Regions from separate parts of the Planococcus sp. S3-L1 genome, predicted to be linked through region 2. Evidence: predicted binding sites of a transcription regulator. Region 2 holds the regulator's gene; each other region holds the start of a gene.
The links. Region 2 encodes Rex, which represses fermentation and respiration genes when NADH is low (regulators of the CRP and FNR family bind a similar motif). Its sites were predicted from a motif close to TTGTGAAATATTTCACAA; they were not measured.

Region 1 (6,946 bases), on a different contig from region 2:
AGAATATACTTCTGCATCTTCGATTCCTTGTGCATGATTAGATAAAGCAATAAACTCATCAGCCAATGAGCCAACTTCGTTCAGACGTTTGCGTTCTGCCATCAATTGAAGTGTGTTAACGACAAACGGATTTGCCTCATGAAACACTTCATTGATTAAGTTTGTTCTTTTATCAGCTGAAAGTTTTGGAGAAACAATCAAATTGTAAAGTTCAGGAGTCATTTCAAAGACTTTTTTCACTTCACGTAAATCATGTTCAATTGCCAAAGACGATTCATGCTTTTGAGCGACTTGGAACAATGCTAAAGCGTAGCGTTCTGCAACTTGACTCACTGAACTTCGCCTGCCTTCGCAATCGTTTCATTAATCAACTGACGGTTGTCTTCCTCAGAGATTTCTTTTTCAAGCACTTTCGTAGCAGCAAGTAGTGACAATGCCACAACTTCTTCACGAACAGCTGAAATCGCTTTATCTCTTTCGTTAGCAATTTCCTGAACTGCAGCATCTTTCATGCGAGCAGATTCAGCACGTGCAGTTGTAATGATTTCCTCACGCGAAACTTCGCCTTGCTTTTTAGCGTTTTCAACGATTTCTTGTGCTTGTGTACGCGCATCTTTAAGAAGGCTGCGCTGCTCTTCAAGCAATTTGTGTGATTCTAGACGGCTGTTTTCAGCAGTTTCGATCTCACTCTTGATCAAATCTTCACGTTGCTGCATTATGCCCATCAAAGGACCCCATGCGAACTTCTTCAATAGCAACATTAGTAAAATGAAGATCACAAGTGTAGCGAGAATGTCTCCAATATTCAAAAACTCCCCGGTTGCACCGAGTACGAGGTGATCAAAAAACACGATTGTTTCACTCCCTTCAAGAGCCTAAAATGCAATTTCTTCTATAGTAAGATCTTTTATTTTCGTAAGTTGTGTTTCTGAAAAATACTAGTTCATACAAGTTTAAATGGCGAAAACCATGTCGAAGCATCCCCACCATTTAACTTTTTGTATAAAAATACTATTGGTTCATAACGATGAACGCGATAACTACAGCGATGATTGGCAATGCCTCAACCAATGCAACACCGATGAACATAGTTGTTTGTAATACGCCACGAGCTTCTGGCTGGCGAGCGATACCTTCAACTGTTTTTGAAACGATAAGACCGTTACCGATACCCGCGCCTAGTGCTGCTAAACCTACTGCGATTGCTGCTGCTAATAAACCTAATGAACCTGTCATTGTAATGTGTCCTCCTCAGGATAGTTGTTTTTTTGTTTGCTCGATGAGCAGTTTATACTCAATGGTCGTCGGCAACTTTATGCGATAAATAGACCATCGTCAACATAACGAAAATAAATGATTGGATTGCCCCGATAAAGATCGAGAACCCTTGCCACGCCATCATTGGTAAAATAGCTGTTGCAAATCCGAAAGCACTTGCTGATGCGAGGCCTGCTAACAAAGTTAACAAGATTTCCCCCGCATAGATGTTACCGTAAAGACGCAGACCGAGTGTCAGCGTATTTGCGAATTCCTCAATAATCTTTAAAGGAAATAGGAATGGCATGGGCTTAAGATAGCTTCCGCCATATCCTTTTAGTCCTTTTAGCTTGATCCCATAAAAATGGCTCAAAACTAGTACCGTTGCGGCTAGTGTCATTGCTACCGTCGGATCAGCTGTTGGTGATTTCCACCACAGATCTCCGTTGACAACTATTGCAAATGGAAGTCCCAACATGTTCGACACAAAAATGAACATAATCAGGGTGATTCCAAGAACATGGAATCGGCCACCATCTTTCCAATCCATATTGCTTTTGATTATCCCTTTCACGAAATCCATGATCCATTCCATGAAGTTTTGCATACCCGTCGGTTTAAGTTGCAAATTCCGTGTAGCGACAAAAGCAATTAGGAAGACGATAAGAGCGGCTACAAGTAGCATCATAACGTTCGATAGGTTGAACCAGATCCCGAACACCTTGAGCATAGGAGCGCCATGTTCCACGATAGTTTCACCTCTCTTTCCACATTCTTAATGGTGTTTCACGTGATAAACAATCCGCTCTGTTAATAACAGAGCATAAGGGACCATCAACCCAATTACTGTACTGACCAAGTGAATGTGCTCTGCGAATAAAATGGCAATCGCCACAGCTGCAACACCTGATGCAAACCGTAATGCCGTTCCAAGCGAACGAACTTTCGAGCCTTCAGCCACCGCTCGGTCGAATTTCTCCATCCGACGAACGAGAATCCACATGTTGTAAATGCCGAACAAAGTTCCGATGATGAGACCTGCGAACACTTCTTGATAAGAGGTAAACCCCCAACCAATAACGTAGAACGCTAAGATGAAAAGGATCATCTTTTTCAGCCTTGTATATATCTCCCTAAGTCCATCCATTTTCACTTGTCTCCTGATTCGAATTTGCGGACAGTCTGAAGCATTGCCCAAACACCGGCAGTAATGCCTATGAATAGGCAGATGATCATGAAAAACGGGGCGGTTCCGATCCTTTCATCGAGCCACATACCTGTAAACACCCCGATGAGTACGGACCCGACAAGTTGTGAGAGGATGGCGCTGTAAATTGCCATCGCTTGCAAGGGCCTTTTTGTTGGGCGCATGACAACCCCCTCGAACTTCGTTGATTTGACATTACACCCTCAAAAAGAGTAGTCGCATCAGGCTTCCAAATTACATATTCTATGTAAGAAAACCTTCTCATGCATACCCTTTGTAAGCATACATTAGGGGTAAAATCATGTCAATTAGTAGAAGTGAAAAACTTCACAAGCGATTTCCCTCTGACATATTGTCGACAAACTTTAACAAGAAAAGTAGAATCGGCTATTTTAGCTCCGACAGGCTTAAGGCAGAATGGCGAAGTGGCGTTTTTCAGCCACACAGCCAGGCTGACTTAAGACCCCGAGGAGCTAGCCGATGCAACTAGACAACAAGAAAAGTGAAAGTGCCTGTTTAGCTCTGACAGGTGTAAGACAATCTAGCGAAGCGGCGTTCTTTGCCGCACAGCTAGAGTGGCTTACATCCCGAAGAGCTGGGCACTTGCAACTAGACAACACGAAAAGTGGAATCGGCTATTTTAGCTCCGACAGGCTTAAGGCAGAATGGCGAAGTGGCGTTTTTTCAGCCACACAGCCAGGCTGACTTAAGACCCCGAGGAGCTAGCCGATGCAACTGGACAACACGAAAAGTGAAAGTGCCTGTTTAGCTCTGACAGGTGTAAGACAATCTGGCGAAGCGGCGTTCTTTGCCGCACAGCTAGAGTGGCTTACATCCCGAAGAGCTGGGCACTTGCAACTAGACAACACGAAAAGTGGAATCGGCGATTCACTCTTTTACAACTTCGAGAAATAAGTGTGCAATGCTTCTACAATCCGAGCAGATGCTTTACCGTCTCCGTATGGATTAGATGCTTGCGACATTGCTTTATAAGCCGCTTCATCCGTCAGCAATTCTTTGGCCATTCCGTAAATTGTTTCTTCGTCCGTTCCCGCAAGCTTAAGCGTTCCCGCACTAATACCTTCAGGGCGTTCAGTCGTATCACGAAGGACCAATACCGGCTTACCTAATGAGGGTGCCTCTTCTTGAATGCCACCAGAGTCAGTCAGGATAAAGAACGAACGTGCTGCAAAGTTGTGGAAATCCAAAACTTCTAACGGCTCGATCAAATGGATACGCGGATCGCGACCCAATACCTCATCTGCTACTTCACGTACTGCCGGATTCATATGCACCGGGTAAACTACTTGAATATCGTCATGCTCTTCGATCAAACGTTTGATGGCGCGGAACATATTGCGCATCGGTTGGCCTAAATTTTCACGACGATGTGCCGTCAAAAGAATCATACGATCCGTACCGATTTTCTCCAAAATTGGATGCGAATACGTTTCACGCACCGTTGTTTGAAGTGCATCAATCGCTGTATTTCCTGTAATATAAATGGTTTCTTCTTTTTTGTTTTCAGCAAGCAGATTTTGAGCAGATTTTTCAGTTGGTGAAAAATGAATGTCTGCCATGACTCCCGTCAATTGACGGTTCATTTCTTCAGGATATGGCGAGTATTTATTGTGCGTACGCAAACCCGCTTCTACATGTCCAATGGCAACTTGGTTATAAAATGCGGCAAGACTAGCGGCGAAAGTTGTTGTCGTATCGCCATGAACCAGCACGATATCTGGTTTTGCTTTTTTCATAACTTCGTCAAGCCCTTGCATCGCGCGCATTGTCACATCAGTCAATGTTTGACGATCTTTCATAATGTTCAAGTCGAAATCAGGCGTGATACCGAATGTCTCCAGAACCTGGTCCAGCATTTCTCTGTGCTGCGCCGTCACCGTTACTAATGGCTCAATGGTGTCCGGATGTTTTTGCAGTTCTAACACAAGCGGTGCCATTTTAATGGCTTCAGGCCGCGTACCAAATATCGTCATTACTTTCCATTTTTTCGTCAAGCTGATATACCTCGCTCTCTTATTTTGTTCCGAATAATCGGTCGCCAGCATCTCCAAGACCTGGTACGATGTATCCTTTTTCGTTCAATTTCTCATCAAGCGCTGCGATGTAGATATCCACATCCGGATGAGCTTTTTGCAAAGCTTCTACACCTTCAGGAGCTGCGATGATGCACATGAAACGGATTTTTGTGGCTCCACGTTTTTTCATAGAGTTGACTGCTTCGATTGCTGATCCGCCTGTAGCAAGCATTGGATCAACTACGATGAAATCTCGTTCTTGTACATCAGAAGGTAATTTCAAATAGTACTCAACCGGCTGCAACGTAACCGGGTCACGGTATAACCCAATATGTCCAACTTTAGCAGCTGGAATCAATTTCAAAATTCCATCTACCATTCCAATTCCTGCACGCAAAATCGGCACAACGCCTAATTTTTTTCCTGCTAAAACTTTAGATTTCGCCATTTGAACTGGTGTCTCCACGTCGATTTCCTCTAATGGCAAGTCGCGTGTGATTTCAAATGCCATCAATGTAGCAATTTCATCCACCAATTCACGAAACTCTTTTGTGCCTGTAGATTTATCACGGATGTACGTTACTTTATGTTGGATCAGCGGATGATCGAAAACGTATACTTTTCCCATGGCTATCTCTCCTTTTCAAATATTATCTTAAATAGTATAACAGAAAACCAGTAGCCCAAGTTGTCAGATATTGCTTTAGCATTATTCAGTTATTTTCACCTATGGTTTATTTCACAAAAAAAAGCCAGGATAACTTCCCCAGCTTTTCTTGGCATCAAATTTTGGACAACCATCAGCGCCATTCATTTTTGAGCCAACGCAATTAATGTTCAGTTCCTAACAAGTTTTTCTGTTACAAGTAAAACGCTTCGTTCAGCGGCATCGGTTTATAGAACAGATAACCTTGCCCTACTTTGCAGCCAAGCTCCAACAATGTTTGACGATCTTTTTCCGTTTCCACACCTTCTGCTACTGCACGCATGTTCAGGTTTTCTGCAAGCTGGATGATGGTTCGAATAATCGCCAATGTTCCTGGCTCATTCATATTCGAAATGAATGAACGATCGATTTTTAATTCTTCGACAGGCAGTTTTTGCAAGTAGCTGAGTGATGAGTAACCTGTTCCAAAATCATCAATCGACGTAGTAAAGCCGCACTGCTTCAAGTGTTTGAATACTTTATTGGCTGTCTCGATATCAACAAAGCCAATTCGTTCTGTAATTTCCAATTGAATCCACTGTGGATCAATACCATATTCGGCAGTCATATCCATTAGATGCGGAACAAATGAATGATGAAAAAAATGATCTGCTGATATGTTGATAGCTACTTGTCGAATCTTCAAGCCCTGCTCTACTCTTTTTTTCATCCAGTCCAACACTTGTTGTAAGATGTTCTGCTCCAACAAACGAATCTTGCCATTTTTTTCAGCTGCTGGAATAAAGACATCCGGCGAAATCGTGCCAAGGTCCGGTGAAGTCCAGCGAGCGAGCGCTTCAAAGCTTATAATTTCACCAGTTGCCAAATCGACTTTCGGCTGCAGGTGCACGCCCACTTCATTGCGCCTAAGGGCTGCGGTCAATTCATTAGCCACACGCAGGTATTTCATCATAAACTCATCATGTTCACTCTCAAAATAACAAATCGCTTCGCCTGTCCGAAGTTTTGCCTGAGACAAAGCACTATCTGCACAACGAATCAATTCTTCCGAATTCTCTTGATGAGGAGTCACAACTGCTACACCAATTTTCAAAGTTAGAAATAATTCCATATCGCCAACAGTAATCGGTTCGACTAGCCCCTGCAACAGATGCTCTAAATATTCCGGGATTTTAGTGAACGGCATCATGCTAAACATGGCCAACGTTGAATCTGAAAACCGTGCAATCAACCCCTCAGAAGAATTTTGTGACAGCATCAACCGTTTGCCGATTTCACTCATAATGGTATCTCCTGTGCTGTGACCGTATTGATCGACTACTGCGACGTATTCATCTGTTGATATAAAGGCAATAAAGCCTTCTCGTTTTTCTTTGAGCAGTTCAGCGACTTCATTTCTGAAATAATTTCGGTTGGGCAATCCTGTATGCTCATCGACATAAGCAAGCCGCAGAATTTTTTCTTGCTGCTGAGAATACTTGATCGCCAGTGAAGTAATGGATCCGATTTCTTCCATGAAGGCTAAATCTTCTTCGTGTGGAGTCAATGGAACAGAAAAGTAAATCCCAAACGTACCCATTGTCTTTCCTTCAACGTTGAATATGGGAATGGACCAGCTTGCTACCAACCCATACTCTTTTACCAATTGCTGATGATTCCGCCATAGATAATCTGAGCCCATGTCTTCGACAACTACTAATTTCTGTCTATGAAACGCAGCTCCGCACGTTCCAATATCTTCTTCAACGGCTAAGCCACTAATCGCTTCTTGAAAGCCTT
Region 2 (6,946 bases):
TTGGCTTGCTCTTGGTCGTAATAACCAAACTGAATGCCGGCGCCATAATGGATATTACCATCGAGCTGGTTTAGTTCTTTCATAATGGTTTTCAACAAAGTCGATTTGCCAACACCGTTTGGCCCAACGAGAGCTAGACTTTCTTGTCGGTATAACTTTAATGAAATATCACGAGAAACGGGTTTGTCGCCATAGCCAATTTCTAGCGATTGAACGTTTAAAACGTCGTTGCCGCTTTGTTTACTAATGGTAAAGCCGAAACTAGCTGATTTTTCATTGCCGTTAGGAGCTTCCATCCAGTCGGTTTTTTGCAAAGTTTTTCTACGGCTTTGCGCCATTTTGGTTGTAGAAGCGCGTGCCAAATTGCGCTGGACGTAATCTTCTAGCTTAGCTTTTTCGCCTTGTTGTTTTTCAAATTGCTTTTGGTCCAGTTCGTATTGCTTTGCTTTTTCGTCTAAGTAACGGCTGTAGTTGCCGGTATACTTTTTAACACGGTGGCGGGAAACTTCGTAAACGAGCGTCACGACTTGGTCAAGGAAATAACGATCATGAGAAACAATTAATAACGCACCCGGATAGTTTTTCAAGTAATTTTCCAACCAGCTCAAGGTTTCGATATCCAAGTGGTTGGTCGGCTCATCGAGAATGAGCAGTTGTGGCTTACTGAGTAAATGCTTGGCTAACATCAATCGGGTTTTTTGGCCACCGGATAAAGAGGTTATTTTCTTGTCAAAGTCATCTTGATAAAATTTCATGCCGTGGAGAATCGCTCGTGTATCGGACTCGTATTGATAGCCACCCGCATCCTTGAAGTCATGTTGCAACAGGTCGTATTCTTTCATGACTTTATCGTTTTCTGTTGCGTTGTTGTAGACATCAGGATTGGCCATTTGTCCTTCAAGACGGCGAAGTGTGGCTTCTTGTTCACGGAAATGATGAAAAATCGTCATCATTTCATCCCAAACAGTGGCGTCGGATTCTAAATTGGTCTGTTGCTCTAAATAGCCAATCGTTAAATCCTTCGGCATGCTAATGTCGCCACTATCGTACGATATTTCACCCGCTATTATTTTCAATAAAGTCGATTTTCCTGCACCGTTGCGGCCTACTAATGCCACGCGGTCACGGTGTTGTACTTCTAATTTAACGCCTGAGAGAATCTCTTCTGCGCCAAATGATTTATGGACTTGGTTTACTTGTAAAACAATCATGTAGGTCACCTCTATTCTCTTTAAGTGTAGCTGATAGGGCAGTTGTTCGCAATTGCACAAGCCTTTACATATCAAGGGTCCTACTGTAAGATGAAAACGATTTGACAACACCTCAGGAGGATGCGAAAGGTATGTTACACGAGACATCTAAAATTCCGCAAGCCACAACCAAAAGGCTGCCGCTGTATTACCGTTTCCTTCAAAATTTTGCGAATGCCGGTCAAAAACGGATTTCCTCGCAAGAATTAAGCGAAGCGATGAAAATCGATTCTGCTACCATTCGACGCGATTTTTCCCATTTGGGTGCGCTTGGCAAAAAAGGCTATGGCTATGACGTTCAAGAGCTGTTGCTGTTTTTCCGTAAGACACTAGATCAAGACGAAGCTACTAATGTAGCCTTAATCGGTGTTGGAGGACTAGGCGGTGCATTTCTAAAATATAATTTCCATCGCAACCACAATACGAAAATCATTGTGGCGTTCGATTCGAACAGCCCGTTAGAAGGCGAAAAAATTAACGATATTGATACGTATCACCCGGACAAGATTGAAGAGAAAATCAAAGAGTACGGCGTGGAGCTAGTCATCTTGACGGTACCGTCAAGGTCGGCACAAGAAGTAACAGATCGCTTGGCAAAGACTGATATTAAAGGGATTTTGAACTTTACACCGGTACGAATTTCAGTGCCTGATCATATCCGTGTCCAAACCATCGATTTGTCAGTGGAATTGCAGACATTGATTTACCAAATCAAGCAACAATGACTTAAAAACTTCACATTTCTAGGCTCTTTCGAAATAGCCAAACCGGTTCGAATGATGTAAAATAGAGCCATAATACAGGAGGTGCAACGTATGCCAGGTCCAATGAGTATCATCATTATCGGTGTTGTTGCTTTACTTGTTTTCGGTCCGAAAAAGTTACCGGAACTTGGAAAAGCGTTTGGTTCGTCTTTGCGTGAGTTTAAAAATGCTACAAAAGGACTTGTAGACGATGACGACGATAAAGTAGAGTTGAAGAAGAAAGACGAGCAAAAGGAAATACGATAGGATGTTTGTCCGATGATTGAAAAAGACATGACGTTAATTGAACATATAGGAGAACTCAGAAAACGACTGACCATTCTAGTCGTTTTCTTTGTATTAGCGCTTATTATCAGTTTTTTTCTTGCCCAGCCGCTAATCCAGTATTTGCAGTATACAGAGGAAGCTAAAAATCTTACCTTGAATGCTTTCAAAATTACAGATCCATTGAAGATTTTTATGCAAGTGACGATGATCTTAGCCTTGATTATCACTTCGCCACTGATTATGTACCAGTTTTGGGCGTTTATCAGTCCTGGACTTCTCGATAAAGAGCGGAGAGCGACGTTAAGTTATATTCCATTTTCCGTGCTGCTGTTTCTAGGGGGAATCGCTTTTGCGTATCTCATCCTATTCCCTTATGTCATTGGATTTATGCTGAGTATTTCTGATAACATGGATATTCAAGAAACGATCGGTATCAATGAATATTTTCAATTCTTGTTTCAAATTACGTTGCCGTTTGGCTTAATATTCCAGTTGCCGGTAGTGATGTTGTTTTTAACAAGGCTCGGGATTATTACGCCGATGCTCATGACAAAATACCGAAAGTATTCTTATCTTGGGTTAGTCATTATTGCCGCGTTTATTACGCCACCAGACATCGTCTCGCATATGATTGTGACATTGCCGCTAATCATACTGTATGAATTTAGTGTGCTCATTGCCAAAGTGGGTTATCGTAAATTCTTAAAAGCTGAGCAGCAGCAAGCGATTAAAGAACAACAAGAAAGCCTTCCACCGAAGTAAATCGGGGAAGGCTTTTTTTACTGCAGATTTTCCATTTGTTTTTGGAATTCTAAAATTTTATCCATATTGAGCTGAATAAGCATTACATAGCCGTTTAGACAAATGTGAGCAATGATCGGTGTGATGATGCTTTTCGTTTTTTGGTATAGAAATGCCAAAATCAAGCCGGTCGTGAAATACAGCAACAGGTGCGTAAAGTCAAAATGGATCAACGCAAATACTAGTGCACTGACAGCCGTTGCGAAAAAGAAATTGGTAGTCTGATTGAGAGAACCAAATAACACGCGGCGGAAAACCAGTTCTTCCAGAACCGGGCCGAAAAGCACAATAGAGACGATGGCGAGCGGTACGGCATCGGCAATGTTCACTAAGGACGCCGTATTTTCAGAACCGGGATCAATGCCGAGAAGCTCCATTTCAATCAAAGCAGCAACGGATTGACCGATTAGTAACAACAAGAAGCCAAGAAAGCCCCAGACAATGGACAGTAAGACAGAAGACTTTTTGCCTTTCCATATATCAAAAAAGCGTTTGTCTCGGAAAACAAAGATAAGTGTGAGGATAAACCCGATACCCATCGTCAGGAAGATGAGCCAGCCCGACGTTGCAGCACTGGCAGCTTCACGGTCTAAGCCTTGGCCTTCAAAATAATTAAAGGTTGGCGCGATAAACAAGATTGGTGACAGCTGAGCCGCGATGAAAATTAGCAATACGTAAAGAGGTGTTTTTTTGCCTTTGTACGTAGGTCGCTTATTGCTGCTTTTTTGAATTCTGGGTTTAGTGGTAGCATCTTTTTCAAAAAACGTGTCTATAAATTTCTTGCGTTTAGTGGGCATAATATAATTCCTTTCACTTTTAAACTCCTTCTATTGTAGAGCTTTCAGCAGACAACCGCAAAGAAATCAAAATCATAGTAGTTCTTACTTGCAAAAGACTGAAGATTTTATTAAACTTGGTTATGGGTTAGCACTCAAAGGTTGAGAGTGCTAATCGAGAACATTTAGATAATTTGAGGAGGGTGTTTCATTTGTTAAGACCACTAGGAGATCGAGTAATTATTGAGCTCATCGAAGCGGAAGAAAAAACGTCAAGCGGTATTGTTTTACCAGGATCGGCACAAGAAAAACCGCAGGAGGGCCATGTGATCGCTGTAGGAAATGGACTTATCCGTGAAAACGGACAGCGCACAGAACTAGACGTGCAAGCTGGCGACCGCGTCATCTTCTCGAAATACGCAGGCTCTGAATTGAAATATGAAGGCAAAGAATATTTGATTTTACGTGAAAACGATATATTAGCAGTTTTAGGCTAAAATAACCCAACGACACAGGAGGAAGCTAAACATGGCAAAAGAGATTAAGTTCAGCGAAGACGCACGCAGTTTAATGCTGAGAGGCGTAGACAAATTAGCAGATACAGTAAAAGTAACGCTTGGACCAAAAGGACGTAACGTCGTTCTTGAGAAAAAATTCGGTTCGCCGTTAATCACCAATGACGGTGTGACAATCGCTAAAGAAATCGAACTTGAAAACGCTTTTGAAAACATGGGCGCGAAACTTGTTGCGGAAGTGGCTTCTAAAACAAACGACATCGCAGGTGACGGAACAACAACAGCAACGGTTCTTGCACAAGCGATGATTCGTGAAGGCTTGAAGAACGTAACAGCTGGTGCGAACCCAGTCGGCATTCGTCGCGGAATCGAGTTCGCTGTTGAAAGTGCAATTGGCGAATTGAAAGTGATTTCAAAACCAATCGAAGGCAAAGAATCGATCGCACAAGTGGCAGCGATTTCGTCTGGTGACGAAGAAGTTGGGAAACTGATTGCTGAAGCAATGGAGCGCGTGGGTAACGACGGCGTTATTACACTAGAAGAGTCACGCGGCTTTACAACGGAACTTGATGTGGTTGAAGGTATGCAATTTGACCGTGGCTACCAGTCGCCATACATGGTAACCGATTCAGATAAAATGGAAGCGGTATTAGACAATCCATTTATTTTAGTAACCGACAAGAAAATTGGCAACATCCAAGAAATCTTGCCAATCCTTGAGCAAGTCGTTCAGCAAAGCAAACCGTTACTGATCGTTGCTGAAGATGTTGAAGGCGAAGCACTAGCAACATTAGTTGTTAACAAATTACGCGGCACGTTTAACGCAGTAGCTGTTAAGGCTCCAGGCTTCGGTGACCGCCGTAAAGCAATGCTAGAAGACATTGCAGCATTAACGGGCGCAGAAGTGATTACAGAGGATCTAGGGCTGGAATTGAAAACAGCGAATATCGCACAGCTTGGCCGTGCATCAAAAGTGGTTGTGACAAAAGAAAACACAACGATCGTAGAAGGCGCGGGCAACCAAGAAAACATCGTTGCGCGTGTTAGTCAAATCCGCAGCCAATTAGAAGAGTCAACTTCTGAATTCGACAAAGAGAAACTACAAGAACGCCTAGCGAAATTAGCTGGCGGCGTGGCAGTCATCAAAGTCGGAGCGGCTACAGAAACCGAATTGAAAGAGCGTAAACTTCGCATTGAAGATGCCTTGAACTCAACTCGTGCAGCTGTAGAAGAAGGAATTGTTGCCGGCGGTGGTACAGCATTAGTCAACGTCTACAACAAAGTGGCTGAACTTCTTGAATCACAAGAAGGCGACGTAGCAACTGGGATCAACATCGTACTTCGTGCGCTAGAAGAGCCGGTTCGTCAAATCGCAACAAACGCAGGACTTGAAGGCTCAATCATCGTTCACCGTCTGAAAACAGAAGAAGTCGGCATCGGCTTTAACGCAGCAAACGGCGAATGGGTGAACATGGTAGACGCAGGTATCGTCGATCCAACAAAAGTGACGCGTTCAGCACTTCAAAACGCAGCATCTGTTGCGGCAATGTTCTTGACGACTGAAGCAGTTGTGGCAGACTTGCCAGAACCAGCAGGACAAGGCGGCGGCATGCCTGATATGGGTGGCATGGGCGGCATGATGTAATTTAGCAACACCAAAACTATTTTTTTAAACGTTCATATTTCATTAAAGAAGATTACCTCAAAGGCCTTTCACTAAGTTAGTAAACTTACTGAAAGGCCTTTTTTTGTTTCCTAAAACCACTCTATAATGACCAAACTTTATAGATAGATTAGTAGTTATGGGTATAGGGTATTGGAATACTGACCTACTAACGGTATTGGAGGGTGAAAAATGAATGAGTTTATTGAATTGAGAAATCATGTTTATGCGAATGAGAGTAATTATATGTATCCTCACCGGTTTTTAGATGATTATATAACTAAGAGCAAGAAAATAGATTTCGAAGAACGACTAGTGGTAAATCAAATTCAAAAGATCAAGCAATTAGGGCGAAAAAACAAGCTGGATGAAAAAGAACTAGGTGAATTGTTCTCGTTTTTGGGAGTACATTCCTATACAGATCGATTTGTCGTAGATACGGTTTTAAAGCTATTCACTGATGAGCTCAAGCCAATCATAGAGAAAATAACAACAGACTTCCTATCACAGCGACAATATAGCAGCCAACAGCTCTATCATGTTTTGGATGTTTGCATGGAATGCGATGTCGATCTATTAAGTGATGAGGACATCGTATTTATGCTGCAGAAGTACAAATGGGATGTAGAACTAATCTCCAACTTACTGGACTATATGGATAGTTTTAAAAGACAGGGATTTAAAGACACTATATACGAATTAGTGACCGTGGATTATCCAGATAATTTAAAGATTCAAATGATCAATCTATTAGGGAATTTAGATTCAATGGAAACTGTGGATCAATCTTTCGTCAGGGAAAATGTAATAAATGAGAAAAATAAAGTTTTTTACGATAGTTACATTCGCGCACTTGCTTCAGGTAGTGAGTTTGAAAAGCAAGGTATTTCGATTATGCAGTCCATGTTTT
Region 3 (6,946 bases), on a different contig from region 2:
TCAATTGTATCGGTCCACCCGAACGCCCACGGAATGTATTGGAAAAGCACAGTCGCTACAACACCTAGACATGCGATGATCCACATAATTATGGTGGTAATGGTCATAAAGGCAAACAAAGGACTCAATTGACCTTTGTTATTTTTACGCCATACGCGGTAATGACCGACCAATGCGAAACTGCTAATCCACGTTCCAATAATGACCAACGCAAGTCCGACATAGAAAAAGCCGCTTGCTTTTAAAGGTGCATAAAATGTATACATGACGGAGGCTTGTCCAGAAATGATCATGACCGTTGCCATAACAGTCCCAAGCAACGTCACCCAAAAACCAATCCAAGAAAACAAGCGAACTTTAGGTCCAAAGCTGCCTAAGCTTTTACTCATACCTGTAATAAAAAATCCAAAAATAAAAAATGTCGTATAAATAAGTGCCAGTAAAACACCATGTGCCGTTAAAATCTGATAATAATCTAACCACGCTGGTAATTGAAGTGCATCATTTCGGATAAATACTTGAAGAAGTCCACATAAAGTTCCGATTAAAAAGGCAGCATACGCGACACCAATATTCCATAAAGCAATTTTGCGATCTTGCAAAGCAATCATTCTTCATACACCTCTATTTCTGTATACATCATATGGTGACCAGTCCCACAGTATTCATTGCAAAGAATCAAATACGTACCGGGCTTTTCAAACGTGTAAGATTTTGTCGTAATGCGACCTGGAACGACCATCATATTGACTTTCGTGTTATCAATTGTAAAACTGTGAACTACATCGGTGCTGGTCACTTTAAAAATAACTTCCTTGCCCACTGGAACTTTCAATTCCGGTGCGGTGTATCCAAAGGCCATCGCCACAATTGTTGCTTGATAGGTGTCGTCATCTAATTGAGTAACGCCCGGATTGTCAAACGGTGCCGTTTCATTTACCTTTTTGGGATCAATGGTTTCCATTCCTCCAGCAGGTGTGTGATTCTGAGAAAATGCACTCACTCCTACTACGCTTAAAAATACAACTAGAGATGCGATCCCTAACGCGAGCCAAATTTTTTCATACTTATGCAAATGCATATTAACCTACTCCTTTCGTCATTTCTTAACGAGCTACATACAACAAATAAACAGCGACCCACATCACCACAATGATTACTCCCACGATAAGAACACTTGCGAAAGTTCCTTTAAGGTTCGTCTCCGGCTCTTGCTTTTCTTGACGCATTTTCCCTCACCTCTTATTCCTATCATCATTACTTTTAGACTATGCTATCTTGAGGTTTCACACTGTGATATTTCTCACACTGCACATCTTTTTTTAACAAATTCACAAATTCACAACAAAAAAAGCCTGCCACATGGGCAGGCGTTTCACTAATCGATTTTGCATAGGTAAATGGGACAGTTTTCACAATTTGTTTCTGTTTTTAAATATTCCATATCATGAAGAAGAATTTTTCCTTCAGACAAGCTCAGTGTTCCATTTTTTTTCAAATTTCCGAGTAGACGATTAACTACTTCTCTCGTCATCCCACAAAAATTAGCCAGCTCTTGATTTGTCAGCACCATATCAATCAAAATACCTTTTTCTGTTTCAACTCCGTAGCTATTGGATAGCCTGATTAACGTTGAATACAAAGCTCCTTTTTTACCATGAAGCAATAAATCACGAAACTTTGTTTGGGTTTTTTGCTGATCGATGCCCATCCATTTCATAAAATTCATCGCAAGCTGACTATTCAGTAGCAATGCCTCTTCTAAATCTTTCATCCCTATATGAAAGCATACGGTCTCTTCAACTGCACGAGCATCTAACATATATGTGGGTGCTTCCGAAAAAATAGTGACTTCACCGACGAGCTGATCTGGACCGCAAATTTTTAGCGTAAGTTCACGACCGTTCGGCGTCACTTTTTCAATGCTAATTTTACCAGAGCGAATAATAAAAATTCCTTCGACCCTATCTCCTTCACGAAACAAGTAATGAGCCTTTTTAAATTCTTTAACTTGATGGCGGATAGACAGCAATTCTTCTATTCCTGTCAACGACTTCGTGCTTTCACTGCTTTTTTTCATCTCGCACCAGCCTCTCCTGCTGTTTTCCGAACTGTTCAGTTTGACTCATCTTATCATAAATCTCTTGTTATTTATTCGGAACTTCACCATTTGGACATCTATCATGGAAAGATTATGACAAATAAGAAGGAACTCCTTTAACTTATAGCGAATCACTAGCTATAGAGACGAGGAGGAATCGCAAAATGACGTTAAAATATTCGAATATTTTAGTAGCAGTAGATGGCTCTGAGGAATCAGAACTTGCTTTTAGAAAAGGTGCAGCCGCAGCTACGCGCAATAACGCCACTTTGCACTTGGTTCATATCATCGATAATCGATCGTTCGGTTCTATCGAAGCTTACGATCGCACCATTGCAGATCGGACGAAAAAAACTTCTGAAGAATTATTAGGTAAGTACAAAGAAGAAGCATTAGCTGCTGGTGTTGAAAATGTAAATGTCATCATTGAATATGGTGTACCTAAAATCGTTATTCCAAAAGAATTAGCACCCAAACTAAATGCTGACGTTATTATTTGTGGAGCAACTGGCTTAAATGCCGCTGAGCGATTCATAATGGGCAGCGTCTCTGAAAGAATCGTTCGCACAGCTAAATGTGATGTGTTAATCGTTCGAAGAGAACAAACCGACTTATTAGCAACCGACTAACAACAGCCTTCTCCCATAAATTTGGGAGAAGGTTTTTTTGACTAGTCACTCTCTACCACAACTCCCCCTCATAATCATCCTCCATATTAATCATTCAATTAATTAGAAAAAATATAATTTTCAAAAAACGTAAGCTATATGAACGTTTTTTCATTATTAAATGACAATTTACTATTATTTCGTGATGTTTTGTCATGTTCGAATTCAAATTGATAAGAAACTGTAATAATAAATAGGTTTATGCGGTGTTACAATAAGTCTGCTGGATTTTTCCTGAACGAAACAACTGGGCAGGAAAATTCTCATTAAGTAAAATTTTTTAAAACAACTCATAGATAGTCACGGACAACGAAAGGGGAGCAAAAGCTTGAATACATTATCTAAATTTCTAACGATCGCTTTATCGGCTGTGTTGGCTTTAACGATGTTTTTGCCTGCTGCAAGCGCAGATAAATTAAGCGATTTAGAGAAACAACAGCAAGAGGTTAAGCAAAAGCAAAGCGAGTTAAACTCCGGTATCCAACAAAAAACAAACGAAATTTCTCAAAACCAAACCACGCTCGAGAAAATCATCGCAAAAATCCGCGAGTTGGATAATCAACTCATCGAAACACAAGACAAAATCGACGTTGCTCAAGCAGAAATCGACCAAACAAAAGTTGAAATCGACGAATTGCAAAAATCGATTAAAGAACTTGAACGAAAAATTGCAGAACGCGAAGAACTTTTAAAAGAACGTGCACGTGCCATTCAATTAAGTGGTGGATCAGTAGACTACATAGATGTGCTTCTTGGCGCAAATAGTTTTGTTGATTTCATTGACCGCTTTTCAGCAGTCAACATCTTAATCGAAGCAGATCGTGAAATCATGCGTGAACAAGCAGCAGACAAAAAACTTCTTGCTGAACAAAAAGCGGAAGTAGAAACAAAGTTAGCCGAGCAGGAAGCTCAAAAAGCGGAATTAGTCAATTTGAAAAATTCACTAGCCTCTCAGAAAAAAGCTCAAGCAAAACTTGAAAAAGACTTAAAAGCAGAACAAGCACGTTTAGCTAAAGAAAAATCAACGCTTGAAACAAAACATAGTGAAACACTAGATATCAGTGCAGCTCTTGAAAAGAAAATTGGTGCAGAACAAGCACGCCTGGCAGAAGTCGCACGTAAAGCAGAAGTCGCACGTTTAGCTAAAGAAGCTGCTGCACGTAAAGCGGAAGCTCAGCGTCAAGCATCAGCATCAGCATCGGCATCAGCATCAGCATCAGCTACAGCACCTGTACAAGCGGTAGCTCCACCTGCTTCTAGCGCAGGCAGTTCCACATTTATCTTACCTGCATCTGGACGCTTTACTTCTGGCTTTGGCGGAAGAGACATCGGCGTAGGCGCAGAATCCCATCTCGGAATGGATATTGCGAACGTAACTGGAACACCTATCTCTGCTGCAGCTAGCGGAATCGTTTCTTATGCTGGCAACATGAGCGGATACGGCAACGTTGTGATCGTTACCCATTCTATTAATGGTCAAACACACGCTACGGTATACGCTCATATGAATTCCATCAACGTATCAGTAGGTCAATCTGTTTCACAAGGTCAACAAGTAGGCGGCATGGGTAGCACTGGTCGCTCGACTGGTACACACCTTCACTTTGAAATTCACGTAGGACCTTGGAATGGCGCACGTTCAAACGCTGTTAACCCTTCTCCTTACGTACGATAATCGTCAAAACCTCGACTTCTCAAATGGGAAGTCGGGGTTTTTCTTTTTCTTCAAGTTGTTATAGTTAAATGAGTCATTACTTAGTCGTAATATACGTGTAGATTACGAAGAACACCAGCAGTTCACTCAATAAAATAATTTCTTCAACAGGAATCAATAAATTAAAGATTAAAAACAACGCTAAAATAGAAATAAAGAATAGTAAATGCCATACTTTCAATCGATGTTCCGGCATACGGTATTTATGGAAAACCACTGTTGTCGATAAGAAATAAACAAAGGCTGTTCCATAAGTCAGCATTAATAAGAAGCTTGGATCTACTTGATACAAATAACTCATCCGAATGACAGCAGCGAACAAGCTCATGGACATTAAAATAAATAAATGACCATATATAATGATTTGACCAGACGTACGAATTTCTTTATCGATTTTCTTTTCAAGGTTGTCGAAATATTGCCACCACATGGCAATGATCAATAAAAATGCTAGCAAAATAATTGATACTTCACTCCATAAAAACCCTTCTGTTTCAAATATGGCGACAAGACTAACAATCGACTCTCCAAATAAAATAATTGTTAATAAGCCAAATCGCTCTAATAAATGTGGCGTATTAACCGGAACTTTTTTCAAGTGTTTTCGGCTTAAGATAGGGACTAAAATGTCTACAAAAATACCTAAATACAAGAAGAAATACCGAATCCAAGAATCGAAAAATAAAGATAACAGCGAGATGGTTATACCGATTAAAAAGCCATATCCTAGTCTTTTAGCCACTTGGTACTCTTCACCATGCACTTCACGCATCGTGTACAAGTATTGGATAGATGTTACTAAACGAACACCTATATAGCCGATTAAAAATGGCATGTAATAGCTATCAAAATCAGGTGATAAACTTGCAGTCAGTACGACCATGAAAAACATTTGTAAAATCATAAATAAGCGATGGGATAATCTATCTTCTCCGAAGCGATTGGTATACAGTGTGTGACCTACCCATGACCACCAAATCGGGATAAATATAAGGACAAACTTTAAAAGAAATTCTATAGGAATTACTCCGTCTTCTAGATGGAGCAATACATGTGTTGCTTTTGCTATAGCGGCAACAAAAATTAAATCAAAAAATAATTCTAACCACAATACGGGTTTGTGAGTCATTCGTTTTCACTCCTTACGTGCGTGAATTTATAATAAAATCCTTTAGTTCTCTTAAAATTATATAGTTTTTACAAAGGATCCGCATTGCTCCTTTGTAATTTAGTTTTCACCTTCTTTTAATGAGCGAAACTAAAGGGCTAAACGATTTGATTTTCGTTTAGCCCCCAGCTACAACCCATATAGAATTTAATCGCTTTAGTTAATGATTACTTTGTTGTATCAACTGAACGAACTTTAAATGGGATAAGAGATTCTTTTACTTTTTCACGGTGCTGCTCGTATTGTGGAGGCAACATTAAGTTTTCTCCCATTGTTTCAAGTGATTCATCGTGTGCAAACCCTGGAGGATCTGTTGCGATTTCAAACAAGATTTCTCCGTGTTCTCTAAAGTAAATGGCATTGAAATAATTGCGGTCTTTTACTTCAGTTACACCAAATCCTTGGTTGCGAACAAATTCTTGCCATTCCACTTGATCTTGATCGTCATTTGCACGCCAAGCAATGTGGTGCACAGTTCCAACACCCATTTCTCCGCGACCAAGAGGTGTCGCTTTCAAGTCGATGATATTGCCAATTTCACTAGAAGAACGGAAACGGATTAAGTCGCCTTCTTCTCCAACTTTCTCAAGTCCCATCACTTCTTCAAGCGTTTTTGCCGTTTGCTCTGGACGTGCCGAAAGTAAAGTGGCACCTGCAAATCCTTTAATCGCGACTTCTGGAGTAACATCTCCAAATGCAAAATCATTTTGTTTTCCAGCTTGTCGTTCTACCAACTCAAGTTGTAAGCCGTGAGGATCTTCAAATATAACGTACGTTTCGTTAAAACGTTGTTCTTTTGCAAAGTTGATGTTGAGTTTTCCTAAACGATTTTCCCAGAATGACAATGCGCCAGTTGGCACAACAAACGAGATAACGCCAACTTGCCCTGCTCCAATTTTCCCTTGAAATGCATTTGCCCACGGGAAAAACGTAATAATCGTTCCAGGTTCGCCGCCTTGGTTTCCAAAATACAAGTGGTATGTTCCTGGGTCATCAAAGTTTACCGTTTTTTTAACTAATCTTAAACCAAGTACACCCGCATAAAAATCAACGTTTTCTTGCGGGTGCCCTACGATTGCTGTTATATGATGAATTCCAGTAGTTTTTTTCATATTATTTTCTCCTCTATTACGCAAACTTTTTATTTGGTTTGTCTTTTTAAAATCTATCGTTATACCATTGTCTTGCAGCTTCTACTTCACTTCCGGTTAATTGGTGGCCATTGTTTTCCCAATGAACTTCCACAGAAGCTTTTGCAGATTTCAGCATCTCATGAAGTTCTTCTGCTTCTTTTA

Region 1: the regulator Rex is predicted to act here: its motif matches at 2,780-2,797, upstream of QMF37_RS01785 (AtpZ/AtpI family protein).
Region 3: the regulator Rex is predicted to act here: its motif matches at 1,320-1,337, upstream of QMF37_RS09970 (cytochrome c oxidase subunit II).

What each region holds. Positions count from the first base shown of each region.
Region 1 covers NZ_JASISN010000001.1:357,718-364,663, reverse strand. The annotation lists gene QMF37_RS01810 (F0F1 ATP synthase subunit delta) at 1-333, opposite strand, end outside; gene atpF (F0F1 ATP synthase subunit B) at 330-851, opposite strand; gene atpE (F0F1 ATP synthase subunit C) at 1,012-1,236, opposite strand; gene atpB (F0F1 ATP synthase subunit A) at 1,295-2,005, opposite strand; gene QMF37_RS01790 (ATP synthase subunit I) at 2,033-2,404, opposite strand; gene QMF37_RS01785 (AtpZ/AtpI family protein) at 2,407-2,628, opposite strand; gene QMF37_RS01780 (hypothetical protein) at 2,945-3,169, shown strand; gene QMF37_RS01775 (hypothetical protein) at 3,194-3,379, shown strand; gene wecB (non-hydrolyzing UDP-N-acetylglucosamine 2-epimerase) at 3,361-4,479, opposite strand; gene upp (uracil phosphoribosyltransferase) at 4,499-5,128, opposite strand; gene QMF37_RS01760 (EAL domain-containing protein) at 5,361-6,946, opposite strand, start outside.
Region 2 covers NZ_JASISN010000007.1:125,924-132,869, reverse strand. The annotation lists gene QMF37_RS09295 (ABC-F family ATP-binding cassette domain-containing protein) at 1-1,211, opposite strand, end outside; gene QMF37_RS09290 (redox-sensing transcriptional repressor Rex) at 1,343-1,975, shown strand; gene QMF37_RS09285 (twin-arginine translocase TatA/TatE family subunit) at 2,066-2,260, shown strand; gene tatC (twin-arginine translocase subunit TatC) at 2,273-3,043, shown strand; gene QMF37_RS09275 (CPBP family intramembrane glutamic endopeptidase) at 3,061-3,879, opposite strand; gene groES (co-chaperone GroES) at 4,071-4,355, shown strand; gene groL (chaperonin GroEL) at 4,387-6,018, shown strand; gene QMF37_RS09260 (glycosyltransferase family 4 protein) at 6,229-6,946, shown strand, end outside.
Region 3 covers NZ_JASISN010000008.1:118,491-125,436, forward strand. The annotation lists gene QMF37_RS09965 (b(o/a)3-type cytochrome-c oxidase subunit 1) at 1-611, opposite strand, end outside; gene QMF37_RS09970 (cytochrome c oxidase subunit II) at 608-1,081, opposite strand; gene QMF37_RS09980 (Crp/Fnr family transcriptional regulator) at 1,379-2,080, opposite strand; gene QMF37_RS09985 (universal stress protein) at 2,266-2,730, shown strand; gene QMF37_RS09990 (murein hydrolase activator EnvC family protein) at 3,098-4,444, shown strand; gene QMF37_RS09995 (low temperature requirement protein A) at 4,521-5,612, opposite strand; gene QMF37_RS10000 (ring-cleaving dioxygenase) at 5,819-6,763, opposite strand; gene QMF37_RS10005 (alpha/beta hydrolase) at 6,810-6,946, opposite strand, start outside.